Regions from separate parts of the Paenibacillus sp. FSL R10-2796 genome, predicted to be linked through region 1. Evidence: predicted binding sites of a transcription regulator. Region 1 holds the regulator's gene; the other holds the start of a gene.

Evidence for each region. Region 1 encodes NrdR, which represses ribonucleotide reductase genes. Its sites were predicted from a motif close to AACACNATATATNGTGTT; they were not measured.
Region 2: a site for NrdR is predicted at 3,704-3,721, ahead of nrdI (class Ib ribonucleoside-diphosphate reductase assembly flavoprotein NrdI). Genes of this name have one in related genera too.

Annotation. Positions count from the first base shown of each region.
Region 1 is NZ_CP150178.1:2,346,137-2,353,922, forward strand. Features, by position in the region: gene polA (DNA polymerase I) at 1-725, shown strand, start outside; gene mutM (DNA-formamidopyrimidine glycosylase) at 778-1,614, shown strand; gene NST58_RS10425 (manganese efflux pump) at 1,746-2,492, shown strand; gene coaE (dephospho-CoA kinase) at 2,502-3,098, shown strand; gene NST58_RS10435 (lytic transglycosylase domain-containing protein) at 3,095-3,658, shown strand; gene NST58_RS10440 (alpha/beta-type small acid-soluble spore protein) at 3,743-3,961, opposite strand; gene nrdR (transcriptional regulator NrdR) at 4,125-4,601, shown strand; tRNA gene NST58_RS10450 (tRNA-Ala) at 4,854-4,929, shown strand; tRNA gene NST58_RS10455 (tRNA-Lys) at 4,940-5,012, shown strand; gene NST58_RS10460 (MarR family transcriptional regulator) at 5,367-5,825, opposite strand; gene NST58_RS10465 (SDR family NAD(P)-dependent oxidoreductase) at 5,991-6,869, shown strand; gene NST58_RS10470 (hypothetical protein) at 7,489-7,746, shown strand; gene NST58_RS10475 (insertion element protein) at 7,733-7,786, shown strand, end outside.
Region 2 is NZ_CP150178.1:1,688,072-1,695,857, reverse strand. Features, by position in the region: gene NST58_RS07825 (sensor histidine kinase) at 1-1,725, shown strand, start outside; gene NST58_RS07820 (helix-turn-helix domain-containing protein) at 1,756-3,405, shown strand; gene nrdI (class Ib ribonucleoside-diphosphate reductase assembly flavoprotein NrdI) at 3,809-4,168, shown strand; gene nrdE (class 1b ribonucleoside-diphosphate reductase subunit alpha) at 4,155-6,239, shown strand; gene nrdF (class 1b ribonucleoside-diphosphate reductase subunit beta) at 6,279-7,238, shown strand; gene NST58_RS07800 (hypothetical protein) at 7,303-7,662, opposite strand.

The DNA of each region.
Region 1 (7,786 bases):
TCCGCAAGGTATTCGTTCCGTCCGAACCGGGCTGGTCCATCTTAGCAGCCGACTATTCGCAGATCGAACTGCGTGTGCTGGCACATATTTCCGGTGATGAGCGGATGAAGGAAGCCTTTCTGCATGATATGGATATTCACACGAAGACAGCGATGGATGTGTTCGGTGTGACCGCAGAACAGGTGGACAGTAATATGCGCCGTGCCGCAAAAGCCGTTAACTTTGGGATCGTCTACGGGATCAGTGATTACGGTCTCTCGCAGAATCTGAATATTCCGCGTAAGGAAGCCGCGCAATTTATTGAACAGTATTTTGAGGTTTATCAGGGTGTGCGCCGCTATATGGACGATATTGTAGTGGAGGCACGAAAGTATGGTTATGTGACCACATTGCTCGAACGTCGCCGTTATCTGCCGGAGATTAATGCGAAGAACTTTAATCTGCGCTCTTTTGCGGAGCGGACAGCAATGAATACACCTATACAGGGAACAGCAGCGGATATAATCAAGCTGGCGATGGTGCATATGGACAAGGCGTTATTTGATCGTGGGCTTAAGAGCCGTATGCTGCTTCAAGTACACGATGAGCTTGTATTCGAGGTGCCAGAGGATGAAATGGAGCTTATGAAGACGCTTTTGCCGGAAGTAATGGGTGGAGCCCTAAAGTTATCTGTGCCGCTTAAGGCAGAGGTCAGCTTTGGAAGTAACTGGTACGAGGCGAAATAGACTCCCTTTAAGGTGTGCATATCAGCTATAATGTAGTTGAGGTGAAGACATCATGCCGGAATTACCGGAAGTAGAGACAGTCAAGAGAACACTTAATGAGTTAGTTAATGGAAAGCAGATAGAGAATGTAACCGTCCGGTTGGCGCGGATTATTCAGCGTCCGGATGATATTCAGGCTTTTGCCCACCTGCTGGCAGGTCATAGCATTGTAAAAGTTGAACGAAGAGGAAAGTTTTTGCGTATTGTGCTGGATGGTCTGGTGCTTGTGTCACATTTACGGATGGAAGGCCGTTACGGACTTTTTTCAAATGATGACCCACTGGACAAGCATACACATGTGATTTTTCATTTTACGGATGGAACTGAGCTGCGTTACACGGATGTTCGCCAATTCGGGACAATGCATCTTTTTCAGATGGGAGAAGATCTTCAGCTGCCGCCTTTAAATAAGCTGGGGCAGGAGCCGCTGGAGCCTTCTTTTACACCGGAGAGGTTTAAGCAGATCGTGTCCGGTAAAAGCACCAAAATTAAATCGCTGCTGCTTAATCAGGAATATATCGTCGGCATCGGCAATATTTATGTAGATGAGTCGTTGCACCGTGCGGGTATCCATCCTGAAGACAGCGCCAAAGCGCTCACGGACAATCAATTGGACAAGCTGCATCATGCTATTGTAAGCACGCTGGCCGAAGCGGTTAACGCCGGAGGTTCATCTGTTAAGTCATATGTTAATGGCCAAGGTGAGAGCGGTACGTATCAGCAGCAGCTATTGATTTACGGTCGTAAGGATCAGCCGTGTAGTAACTGCGGAACGATGATTGAGAAGACGGTTGTAGGCGGTCGTGGCACGCATTATTGTCCAAATTGCCAGCGTCCGACTGTTCACTGAATTTGTTGAAATAATAAGGTTGGCACCCACTACTTGTCCCGCCCATATACTGTGTGAAGAATGCTTAATAGAGAACGGAAGCTGAAACGATAAAATTTCAGTTTTCCGGTTCTTCACAGGAGGGATTGCGGGTGCTCAGCCCATTATTTTCACTGCTATTGCTAGCGTTTGCCTTGAGTTTGGATGGTTTTGGTGTAGGAATTACATATGGGCTGCGTAAAATGAAAATACCACTGCTCTCCGTTCTGATTATCTCGCTCTGTTCGGGGGTAGTTATCTGTGTATCGATGCAGGTTGGGGTTTTGCTTGCCAAGGTAGTGTCTCCGAATGCAGCTTCTATAGTTGGTGCAGTTATACTTGTGCTAATGGGGTGCTGGTCGCTTGTTCAGATGCTGATGCAGAAAGAGAAAGATGCAGATGGCGGACGTAAAGCTGAAACGGTAGATAAGGGCTCATTTTCCGAGCAGGCTTGGGCAGAGGTAGCTGCTGATTCTGAAGCGGGTACAGAACCTGTTATGAATGATGAACCGTTGAAATCAGCTGTTTTTTCACTTGAGCTTCGCCGTTTGGGGATCGTAGTACAGATCTTGCGTACCCCGTCTTCTGCGGATATGGATGCCTCAGGAAGCATCTCTTCGATGGAAGCGATGATACTGGGGATTGCGCTCTCTCTGGATGCTTTTGGGGCTGGACTTGGCGCAGCGCTGCTTGGCTTCAATCCGATATGGACATCACTTACAATAGCTTTGTTTAGTGGTACATTTCTATTGCTGGGTATGAAGACTGGACTTAGATTTGCCGGGAACTACTGGATGAAGCATGCTGCCGCATTACCAGCGTTATTATTAATTGCAATGGGAATACTGAAGCTATTATGAGGTGAGTACATGATTATAGGCTTAACCGGAGGAATCGCATCCGGAAAAAGCACAGTGTCTGCACTGCTTGTGAACAAGGGAGCGAGGCTGGTTGATGCCGATGTGATCGCCAGAGAAGTTATGCTTCCCGGGCATGAAGTGTTGGCTGCTGCTGCTAAGCAATTCGGAAAAGAGATCCTTTTTACGGATGGAACACTGAATAGGGCCAAATTAGGTGAAATCGTCTTTCAAGATCCTGTGGCCCTGCAAACCTTGAACAATTTGACGCATCCTGCCATCCGGCAGGAAATCAAAGACCGTATGTACAGCATGGAGCAGGAAGAGCCGAAGCGGCTTATTATTGTGGATATTCCGCTTCTTTTTGAATCAGGGCTTGAGACCCTGTTCCATGAGATTGTAGTAGTGTACGTTCCCCGTGATATGCAAATTGCTCGATTAATGGAACGTAATAGGCTCTCTTTAGAAGAAGCAGAAGCGCGATTGAATGCACAGATGGATATTGAACAGAAACGTAATAAAGCGGACTACATCATCGACAACAGTGGCGATCTTGCGTACACTGAGCAACAGGTTGCTGTTTTTTGGGACAGGCTGGGTTTATCATGAAATGGCTACGTAAAAAAAGAGTACTGCTTCTGCTATTTGTGGGTTTTACGGCAATATTGTTTCTGAGCACTAACTGGATGTCGTGGTTTTATCCCATCCATTTTAAAGATGAGATTCGCAAGCACAGCATCACTTATGAGATAGACCCGTTTCTTGTAACCGCGATTATTCGTGTAGAAACGAACTTCAAAACTGGACGAGAATCCAAAAAAGGCGCACTAGGGCTGATGCAGCTTATGCCGGATACCGCGAAGTGGGCGCTGGAAAAGGCCAAGCTTCCAAACGTATCTATGGAAGAACTCAAGCATGAGCCTTCGGCTAATATTGAACTGGGTACATGGTATCTTTCAACTTTATCCCGTCAGTTCGAAGGTAAACGTACAGCAATTATCGCAGCCTATAATGCTGGGCCCGGAAAAGTTCAACGCTGGTTGGACGAAGGGGTCTGGGATGGGACAGATGCAACCATTAAAGATATTCCCATTGGTGAAACCAGGCATTATGTACAGCGCGTTAATTATTACTATGATCAGTACACGGACATTTACAAAGAATTTTAATTTCTACCGTGTTATGTATAAAAAGAAGTATTAAACGACCTGTAGGTCGTTTAATACTTCTTCAAAAAGCTTATGTTGGTCAGGTTATTTGTATTGACCTGCCAGTTGTTGTTCTGCCAGGGTTACAAGACGTTTAGTGATGTAACCACCGATCGAACCATTTTCATAAGAAGTTTTATTGCCTTGGTAACCATCTGGGGAAAGCGTGATTCCTAGTTCTTGGGCAACTTCGTATTTAAGTTGTTCCAAGGCACCGCGGGAATTTGGAGCTACAAGGTTATTGGAGTTGTTGCTTTGGCTCATTGCTGTTCACCTCCTCTGTTGGTAACTGTATTATGTGCCGGACTTGCCATTATCATTACAAGAAAAAAACGGTGATTTCTGGAAATAATAAAAAAGCCGTTCAAAAGCCGGATTTATAACGTTCCGGGACCAAACCATTATGTATTAGGAAGTGATGAAGCTTATGAAATGCCCTTACTGTGATCACACAAATACTAAAGTGCTGGACTCGCGACCAGCGAATGAAAATAAGTCAATCCGTCGTAGGCGTGAATGTGAGCGTTGCAGCAAACGTTTCACTACTTTTGAAATGATTGAAGAAACGCCACTCATTGTAATTAAAAAAGACGGCAGCCGTGAGGAATTCAGTCGTGATAAAATACTCCGTGGTCTCATCCGTGCTTGTGAGAAACGGCCGGTTTCTGTGGAACGTCTAGAAAAGATCGTGTCCGAGGTTGAGAAATCTCTGCGCGGCATCGCCGTTGCGGAAGTGGAAAGCCAACAGATTGGTGAATTCGTGATGGAGCAGCTCTACCCAGTAGATGAAGTGGCTTACGTTCGTTTTGCGTCCGTATATCGCCAGTTCAAGGATATTAATATGTTCATGAAGGAACTCAAGGGGCTGCTATCCAAGAGTACGGGAGAATTAGAGGGATTATAGGTTTTTGTCCAGTTAGGGCGTTACAGCCAATCCTAGAGTCTGTTAGGAGTGCTTGTACTGGTTTGTTTCCTCTGAGTTTTGAGCGGGGAATTTGAGTGGAAAAATGAATTTTAAAAAAAAGTGTTGACATAGAGGGCGATTTTTTATATTATATAGAAGTCGCCTACGACGCTTGAGTTTATCGGAACAACTCAATTACGACCAAACTAAAATTAAAAAATGTATGATTACATACATCTGAAATTTCAGTTTGGGGCCATAGCTCAGCTGGGAGAGCGCATCGCTGGCAGCGATGAGGTCAGGGGTTCGATCCCCCTTGGCTCCACCAAACATCATATGGACTCTTAGCTCAGTTGGTAGAGCAGTAGACTCTTAATCTATTTGTCCAGGGTTCGAGCCCCTGAGAGTCCATCCTAAAGAAACGGCAGAAATGCCGTTTCTTTGTTGTTTGGGGAAGAGTGACTTTTTATTTGGTTTTGATCGTGGTATAGTTTGGGTAGATAAAACGTACAATGCAAAGAGAGTCGTGCGGAAACACGACTCCCAGTGCAATAGCCGCTTTTAAGGGCGGCGGCTTCGGAAGTTTAGTCAGGAAATAGACCGCATTCCTTTGCGAGAGGGCGGTCTATTTCTTTTTGAGGTAGTTGAGCAGTGCAATAATGAACATGCCGAACATGAACATCAATGACAATTGCTGGCTCCAATTACAGACAATCCATATCTAAAGAAACAGCAAGATGCTGTTTCTTTTTTTGTTCCCATTTATTAATTATCATTAAATCCATTAAACTCCTGAAGCATTTGAATAAAGGTTTCAAGCTGTTGATTATCCCATTGAGCTATGCGCTCATAAAATATGAATTCCTTATCCTGCAGCGCATCAAAGGTTTTTTGTCGTCCAAGTTCAGTGAGTGTAAGAAGGATGGCTCGACGATCATTAGGAGAGTCTTCTCTTCTAACATAACCCAAATTTTCGAGTTGCTTGATGAGACGGCTGACTGAACTACGATCCATAGCCGTTGATTCTGCCAACACAGAGGCGCTTGTTGGTCCATAAGAGTACAGCCAACGGACTATATGGAAAGCAGCAGGCTGTATAGATGAATCGAAAGCGGCAGCAGTTCTGACATTTAGGGCATGCGAAGCGCTAATGAGAGCACTAATTTGTCCACCTAGCTTCAGTTCTAATTGTCCTCTCAACGTGTCTTTACGTTCAGTATTCATTGTTTTAACCACCTACCCTTGTATTTTAAAGTTGTCATACATCTATTTAGTTGACATATGTCAATCATCAACATATAGTTGATATATATCAATTATATGATTTGGACAATACGCTGTCAAAATGAAATTGCCCCTGATGAATTCCTGATATAAAGGAGAATGTAGATGATGACAAAGCCGATTATTGTAATTACTGGAGCTACAAGCGGTTTGGGACAACTCGTTGCACTTGAAATGGCAAAGCAGGGTGCCCATCTTGTTCTAACTGCAAGGAGTAAAACCCGTTCGGAAGTAACTGAAAAAATGATAAAGGAGAGCGTACCAGCAGCCGAAATTAGTTTTTTCTACGGAGATTTATCTTCAATGAGGGATGTCACTAGGTTAGGACAAGAAATATCTAGTGTTTTTCCGAAGATAGACGTGTTAATAAATAACGCAGGGCTTCATGGGTTTGAACAGCGGATAACTGCCGATGGATTCTCAGAAATGATGGCTGTGAACTATTTTGCACCATGGTTATTGACGCAAACCTTAGAACGTTCTTTGAGAGCAGCAGGAAATGCAAAAATTATAAATGTTGCTTCGGAAGCTTCACGCCGGCATGGAGTACTAAAGTTGCCAGAAGATTTGCTCAATACAGCTTCTTTTACTTCCAGAGGATCTTCTGAGATTTATGGGAAAACCAAACTGCTAAACATTATGTTTACCAGTGAGCTTGCACGCCGCTGGGCGGGAACGGGAATTCGCGTTCATGCATTGAATCCGGGCTTTAACGTTACAGGTCTCGGGCGTGAACTTTGGTTTTCTTCGATGCTTAAGCACTTATTGAATTTCTTTCGTATTGGCGATCCTCGTAAAGGAGCGGAGATCATTATTCGTTTAATGACCGATCCTAAGTATCAAGAGAGCAGTGGGGGATATTTTAACGTTGGGACAGGCAATCCCATTGTACCCGTACAACCGGGAGGAGATAAGGTAATGGAAAATAAATTATGGAACGATACGCAAGACATTTTGCAGCAGAAAGGTTTCTTTGGAAACTGATTTAATTAGTGAAACTAACCTCATGTCCGTTCGAATCACCCATTCATGATCCTGCGGACTGTATAGCTCTTATTTTCTTTATTTAGTGAAATTAGTCGAGTGATCGGACCGTAGCGCACTTATTTCCTCTCCAGTAGCAGTATTTTGTTTTGAAAAGACTAAATAAGTGCGTAGGAGTCCGATAGCTTGGGAAAACGCCCCATAATGAGAAAATAAGAGCACCTCGGTCCGTTGTATCTCAACATTCCGCCAGTCCGACATTTTATAGTACTACGATCAGAAATAGACCGATCCCTTGTGAGAGTATCCCGTTCCATTTTGAGGTGAAAAACATAGAAATGACATAGCAAATGGAGTGCAAACTGGCAACAGTTTTGGCACTCCATTTTTGTTGTTATATCAACGTTTGTAGTGAATATTTCTCGAAAATTGGCTAATAAATAGGTAAGGGATATTTAATTGTAATGAATTCATTACAATTTAAAAATGACGTCAATTTCTGTGTCAATTCATAAGTCAATAAAGCTGTCAATTTCTGTGTCAATTGTTATTGTTTTATTTTCATTATCGGTTTAATATTATTAAAATCATAATATCAGTGTTTGGAGGGATAAGGCAAATGAAATTTATTAAACCGAAAGAAAAAACGGTCAATAAAACCATCTGGGAGGTATCCGATCGAACCAAACACACCGTCAAATTTTATGCCGAATATACAGGCTTCAGTGAAGACGAGGTGGTCGATACCTTTTTACTGAATATTTTGGATGATCCCGACTTTATCGCATGGATTCAGAAGAAGCGGCGGAACACTCGAATTGCAAAGCAGCTCTTTCCAGAAGAAGCCGTAAAGGAGAGCGCAAGTGGGGAAAATTAAGCGATTGGCTACGCTTAGGGACAACTTGGTGGATGTTCCT
Region 2 (7,786 bases), 660 kb from region 1:
GCCGTATTCGCACTGCTGATAGCGTCGCTGTTGTCTTTTTTTAGCTATGAATTAATTACTTATTATCAGCGTAAAACAACCATCCAGGCGACCGAATTCAATCTGCAGCTGGTATCCCATATTATTGAACAGGATTTAATTGATCTGTCATCGCTGGCGATGACTTGCAGCACTAACTCTTCTACTAATACCCTGATTACAGACTACTTCAGCTCACCTAAGGCTAGCTCTAAGGAAGCAGTTAATGTATTCAACTCGATGCAGCAGGACTTCCTGAACAACCGCTCCAACAGCTATGCCCGCCGTCTGATTGTTACGGACAGCAACGGAAAGTTTCTGCAGGTGGATAAAACCGGCACCTCTGTTCCGCTTACCATACACAATATCGGTCAAATTACCGGCCTTAGCAATGATGCCGAGGAGAAATGGGACCGGGTGATCAAGGACCCGCTCTCCAACACGAACGGAATTCCTTTTGTTTTTCCTATTTACGGCAAAGGAGCTTCCCGCGTTGGAACAGTGTACCTGTTAGCGAATACCACTGTTATTACCGACAAGCTGAAAGGGTACTCCCTGCCGAAGAATTCCCGGCTGCTGCTGACGCTCGGCAATCATCATTATCAGCTCATCGGCGACCAGGTCATCGCCATTGCAGAGCCGTATGAACCGGTGGCCTATACCAATGATAAACCTGTCGGTCCGCAAACTGAGCTATCCATGGTCAAGCTCGAGGACGAGAAAGAGAGCCATATCGTGGTATCTTATCCCGTACGCAGCGGAGTCATTCTGTCACAGACTTTATCCAATGACCTGTTCGCTCCCAAGACAAATATATGGATTCTGGTTATGCTCGGCGTCTGTCTCCTGGTTATTGTCTTAAGCGCTATCATTACGCTGTATCTGACCCGTACCATCAGTCTTCCGGTGGAAAAACTGAAGAAGCGGATTGATAAGATCGCCCAGGGCAATTTCCTGCTGGACCGCAATATCGAATGGAACAGCGAGCTTGGCGATGTCGGCCGGGGCATTAACCGCCTGTCCCAAGATATCGTAGCGCTTATGGACAGCCGGCTCGCTGACGAGAAACAGAAGCAGGAGCTGGAATACCGGATGCTGCAGAGTCAGATCAATCCCCATTTCCTGTACAACACACTGAATTCGATCAAATGGATGGCTACAATTCAGAATGCTACCGGCATCGCGGAAATGACCACTTCACTATCCAGACTGCTGCGCAGCATCGCCAAAGACAACCGTAGACTAATGCCGTTGAAAGATGAGCTGAGCCTGCTGGATGATTATTTTCTAATTCAGAAATACCGCTATGGCAGTACGGTCTCTATGGTAAAGGAGATTGACAACGAGGAACTGCTAACCGGCCTAATTCCACGATTCACGCTCCAGCCCCTGGTCGAGAACGCCATCTTCCATGGCATCGAGCCCAAAGGCAGAGGAGAAATTCTCATTAAGGTGACCAAAAGTGGATTCGCCGATATTCTAGTTACGATTGAAGACAATGGTGTAGGGATGAAGGAAGAAGAAATCTCCACGATTCTGTCGAATCCAGGTGATGGAAGCAAAGAAATGCCCGAGAATATTGGACTCCGCAGCGTAAATGAACGTTTGCGCCTGGCATTTGGGGATAATTACGGTCTTTCGATTGAGAGTGAGTCGGGCCAATATACCCGGATGAAGATTCTTCTGCCGTTCCTGCAAAAGGAATAGAGTAGCATATCAAGCAAGGATGTGATGGAATTGATCAAGTTGTTAATTGCTGATGACGAGGCGCTGGTCTGCATCGGCTTGCAGTCCATGCTGAAGTGGGAGCAATATAATATAGAAATTGTCGGCATTGCACACAACGGGGCTCAAGAGGAAGAAATGATTGACACCCTACGTCCTGACATCGTAATCAGCGATATAAAAATGCCAATTAAAAGCGGCTTAGAAGTTGCCAATGCGGTACGCAAAAAACACGGCCGGCTTCCGCTGTTCATCATCTTAACAAGCTACGAGGAATTCGAATACGCGCGTGGAGCGATTGAAGTGCAGGCCACAGATTATCTAGTGAAGCTAGAACTGACACCAGAGGCACTTGATGCCTCCATTCGGAAAGCAATTTCCCAGTTGGAGGCTTTTCAAACCCTAGACAGCTATCCCATGCTTACTCATAGAGGCAATCTACAAGCTCAACGCGATAAATTTTTCATCCGCCTGTTCAATAACTTATTCGCAAATAAAAACCAGTACCTTTTGCAGAGAGATGATTTAAACCTTGAGCTCAAGGAACCTGCTTATCTAGTCTGCACTTGCCGTATTTTGGGGCCAGACAGTGTCCCGCCCCGCGGCGATAAAATGGTTGCTCTGTGCTCAAGTACCGTCCAAATGGCTAAAGATACGCTTACTTCCATAAGACCTTGTTATGTGAGCAGTCTGGACTTGCGCAATTTTGCTGTAACCCTGCCCGTCAACGGGACGGATTCACGGCAATGGATGCCTGAGATTGAAATGCTATTGACCCATATGGCCTCCATACTCCATAACTACTTCAATGTAAGGATCATCGGCGCGATCGGCTTTGCGGTCGAGGATCCTTATTTGCTGCGGGAAAGCTACCTCGCTGCGCGAAAAGCGCTTCCTGCTGCGGTTAAAGCACAGTCGTTTGTGTTTTTTGCCGAAGGAGAGTCGCTGGAGCAGGATCATCTGTTGTTTGATTTCTCCGAATTGCGTACAGAGATCCGCCGTGCTTTTGAAGAAATGGATACCCAAGCTTTATACGCCATTATCTCCAAAATGATCGAAATCTTCGACGGCCGGGCCGACCTGCTGGTTCCCGCCACTGATGCCGCCTGCAACATTCTGTACATGGCCACTTCACTGCTCGCAGACGGTGAGAACATTGTGGAACAAATTTTCGAAAATGAACCGGAGGGCTACCGGGCTATCTACCAGATGCATACGATTGAAGAGATCGCTGGCTGGCTGATCCAGTTCCGGGACGGTTGCTCAGACATCCTCTCTACCCGCAGACAAAGCTACAAGGAGCAGCTCGTCAAAAATGTCCAAGAGTATATTAAACGAAATCTCGGAACTAAGCTCTCGCTCAATCAAGTGGCTGATGTCTTCAATTTCAGTCCCAACTATCTGAGCCACCTTTTCTCCAAGGTTGCCAAGGTCAACTATGTGGAATATATCACGGAGATCAAAATCACGACAGCCAAAGAAATGATGGCACGTGGGGAAGGTCGCATCTACGAAATCTCACAGAAGCTGGGATATGAGAGTGCCTTCTATTTCAGTAAAGTTTTCAAAAAGGTAACCGGAATTTCCCCCAGGGAATACATGCAGCAACTTAAAGCAGATTCACCATCTGACCGAAGCCTCGGAGTGAACAACCGTTCTTGAGATCAAGAGATTATTAAGAATAATCCCACTTCGCAAAAATAAAGCCAATAAATCTGCAAGGAGCAGGCTCTGTTCCTTACAGATTTATTGGCTCGCCATCACCCTCAGCAGCATCCCTAAGTATCACCCTTATTCCTGCAATTTTTTTATTTTTATTTTTAAACTAGCAAAATGCTAATACTCCGGTCTTTCTGCCCTAAAAGTCTACCAAAAAACCGCTTACGAGACACTTTCCCAGCTATTAAGACTGCTGTTCCCATATTGACTTTTCAACATATAGTAATTAAAATAAACAACGCACACTAAATATAGTATAGATACGATTTTTCAGAATTTATAGCTTATCCATTCAGTTTTCATACTATTTTCAATAGTTTTTAATATTTACAGGGGGACAGACACCATGCTAGTCGCGTATGATTCAAAAACAGGAAATGTCAGACGCTTCATCAGCAAACTTAAGTTGCCGGCTGTGCAGATTGAGGAGCATATGACGATTGATGAGCCCTATGTGCTTATTACATATACCACCGGCTTTGGACAGATTCCAGAAAAGGTGTCTACTTTCTTAAAGAACAATAATGCCAATCTTAAGGGCATCGCCGCCAGCGGCAATAAGAACTGGGGCGAGCTGTTCGCGCACAGCGCGGACTTGATTGCAGATCGGTATAACGTGCCCGTTATCGGTAAATTTGAGTTATCGGGTACATTTGGCGATGTAGAACGGATTAAACAGGAGGTGAGCCGGGTTGCGGCATATTGAATTAAACAACATGTTGATGAAGAGAGACGAAAGTGGCTTCTTTCAGCTAGACAAAGATCTTGAGGCAGTAGCCGAATTTATGCGGGATGTAGAGCGGCGGAGTCTGGTTTTTGCGAATACAAAAGCCAAGGTTGATTATATGATTGAACAGGATTTCTACGAGAATTTTTATGAACAGTACAGCACGGCGGAAATTGAAGAAGTCTACCAGATTACCCATGCCTACAACTTCAGTTTTCCATCTTATATGGCAGCTTCGAAATTCTACACGGATTACGCTGTAAAAACCAATGACCGCAAACAATATCTGGAGCATTATCCGGACCGTGTGGCGGCAGTCGCCCTTCACCTGGGACGCGGCAACGCCGATACTGCGGGGGTACTTGCCCGTTCGATGATGGAACAGCGCCTGCAACCTGCGACACCAACCTTCTTAAATGCCGGTAAGAGCCGGCGTGGTGAGCTCGTCTCCTGCTTCCTAATCGAAATGGACGACTCGCTCAATTCCATCAACTATGTGCTGAATACCTGCATGCAGTTGTCGAAGATCGGTGGCGGTGTGGCCGTTAACCTATCCAAGCTACGCTCCCGTGGTGAAACTATCAAGGGTGTTGAGGATGCTGCGAAGGGAATTATACCTGTACTCAAGCTGATGGAAGACGGCTTCTCCTATGCAGATCAGATGGGTCAACGTAAAGGATCAGGAGCAGCCTATTACAATATTTTTGGCTGGGACGTTCTGGAATTCCTCGACAGCAAGAAAATCAACGCTGACGAAAAAACAAGACTCAAAACCCTGTCCATCGGCCTGATTATTCCAAACCGCTTCTATAAGCTGGCGAAGGACAATGAAGCGCTGCATGTATTTGCTCCTTACAGTGTGTACAAAGCCTACGGCACGCATCTCGACGATATGGATCTGGATGACATGTATGATAAGCTGCTGGCCGATCCACGTGTCAAAAAGAAGAAAGCTATGAGCGCACGGGATATGCTGACCAAAATTGCCATGATCCAGCTGGAATCTGGCTATCCATATATCATGAACAAGAGCAATGCCAATGCGGCCCATGCCCTGAAAAACGTCGGACAGATCAAAATGTCCAACCTTTGTACTGAAATCTTTCAACTGCAGGAGACCTCAGAGATTGCCGACTACGGACAGGAGAGTACAATCCGCCGCGATGTAAGCTGCAATCTGGCTTCCTTGAACATTGTTAACGTGATGGAACATGGCAAAATCCGTGAATCCGTACATGAGGGCATGATCGCCCTGACCGCTGTTAGCGATATGACCAGTATTTCCAATGCCCCAGGCGTAGCCAAAGCAAACAAGGAAATGCACTCTGTCGGTCTTGGCGTCATGAATCTGCACGGCTATCTGGCTAAGAACAACATTGCTTATGAAAGCGAGCAGGCCCGCGATTTTGCCCGGACCTTCTTTATGACTATGAATTTCCACTCGCTGGAGAAAAGCATGGAAATCGCTGCCGCAACGGGCCGATCTTTCCATGGATTTGAGGCTTCTGATTATGCTACGGGAGCTTATTTCGAGCGTTACCTGACTACTGATTACCGCCCGGCTACCCCAAGGGTACAAGAGTTATTCGGAGATATTTATATCCCATCCCCAGCAGACTGGGAACAATTGCGGGATGCGGTAAAAACAAATGGCCTATACCATGCTTACCGTTTGGCGATTGCGCCAACGGCCAGCATTTCCTATATCCAAAACGCCACTTCAAGCGTTATGCCGATTGTTGAGCAGATTGAGACTCGGACTTATGCTAATTCAACTACTTATTATCCGATGCCGTACCTGCGGCCGGACAATGTGTTTTTCTATAAATCGGCTTACCAGATGGACCAGTTCAAGGTAATCGATCTGATCGCGGAAATTCAGCCCCATATCGACCAGGGTATCTCGACAGTTCTGCATGTTAACAGTGATGTTTCCACCAGAGAACTGGCCCGCTCCTACCTGTATGCGGCGCATAAAGGCTTGAAGTCGCTGTATTACACACGGACCAAAAAGCTGTCCGTCGAGGAATGCCTCACCTGCTCGATCTAAAAGGAAGGCTATAGCCGCAGAAAAGGAGATTGCAATATTATGACCGCTATCCAAGCCGTTAACTGGAACCGTCCCGACGACGATTTCTCATTGATGTTCTGGAATCAGAACATTATGCAATTCTGGACGGACGATGAAATTCCATTATCCGATGATAAAATGTCCTGGCTCACGCTCAGTGAGCAAGAAAAGGACTCCTATATGAAGGTGCTGGGCGGTCTGACACTGCTGGATACGATTCAAGGCGGAGTCGGAATGCCACAGATTATGGAGCATGTCGAAGGCCTTCAACGTAAAGCCGTACTGGGCTTCATGGGTATGATGGAACAAATTCACGCCAAATCGTACAGCAGTATTTTCACCACTTTGTCCTCTACAGAGGAGATCGACAGTGTATTCCGCTGGGTAGAAGAGAACCCCTTCCTCCAGTTCAAAGCGGAGACCATCTCACAATATTACAAAAACATAGACTCACCAAAAGACCTGTACCTCGCCATGGCAGCCTCCGTGCTGCTCGAGAGCTACTTGTTCTACAGTGGTTTCTTCTATCCCCTATATCTGGCTGGGCAGGGCAAAATGACTTGCAGCGGTGAGATCATCGACCTTATTCTACGGGATGAGAGCATCCATGGGGTATATGTCGGCGTGCTGGCACAGGAGATCTTTGACGGGCTCCCAGAAGACGAGCAACGCGAACTTCACCATACGCTGGTAGAATTGCTTCGACTGCTGCATGAGAATGAAGAGCGTTATACCGAGCAGATCTATGCCCCTATCGGATTGGTGGACGAGGTTAAGACTTTTCTAAGATACAATGCCAATAAAGCGATGATGAATCTGGGCCATGATCCGCTATTTGACGAGGAAGAGATCAACCCGATTGTTCAGAACGGGATCAGCACCCACACCAAGCAGCATGACTTCTTCTCGAAGAAAGGCAACGGATATGTCCGGGCGCTTAATGTGGAGCCACTGAAGGATGAAGATTTTCAATTTTAAATATAGATAAAACAAAAAGTGCGGAGAAAGCTCTCCGCACTTTTTGCTAACTCTATTTATTAGATTATTGCAATTTTTTCAGTACTGTTCTAGCTTCTTCATAGGTATCGTAAGCATCAGCAAAATCTCTGCCAAAAATACGTTTCAATTGCATTTTCCAAATTGGGTTTTTAGTTACATAAGCCCATCCTGCTTGGCCAGCTGCTTTCGCCATCTCACCTGTTGGAGCCAACATTGCTGCAACTTCAGGGGAAAGTACACTTGCAGATTCAGTTACATCAGTTGTACCTGTAAATTTAGGACTAACAAGCTTCATGATATTCTCAAAATCTTTCAAGTATCCTGGAACATCCTCAGCAGAAAAATCGATAGATACTACATCGATGTGGTTTTCACTTTTGTTGTATTTAATTGTGTATGACATAATTGTATTCCTCCAAGTTTTAATAGTTATTTTTTAATAATAGAAAGTAATGTATGTAACTCCAACAGACAAAAAATTTCTGCCCAGGCTTTTCAGTAACTTCTACTTTTGGCAACTGGGTTTG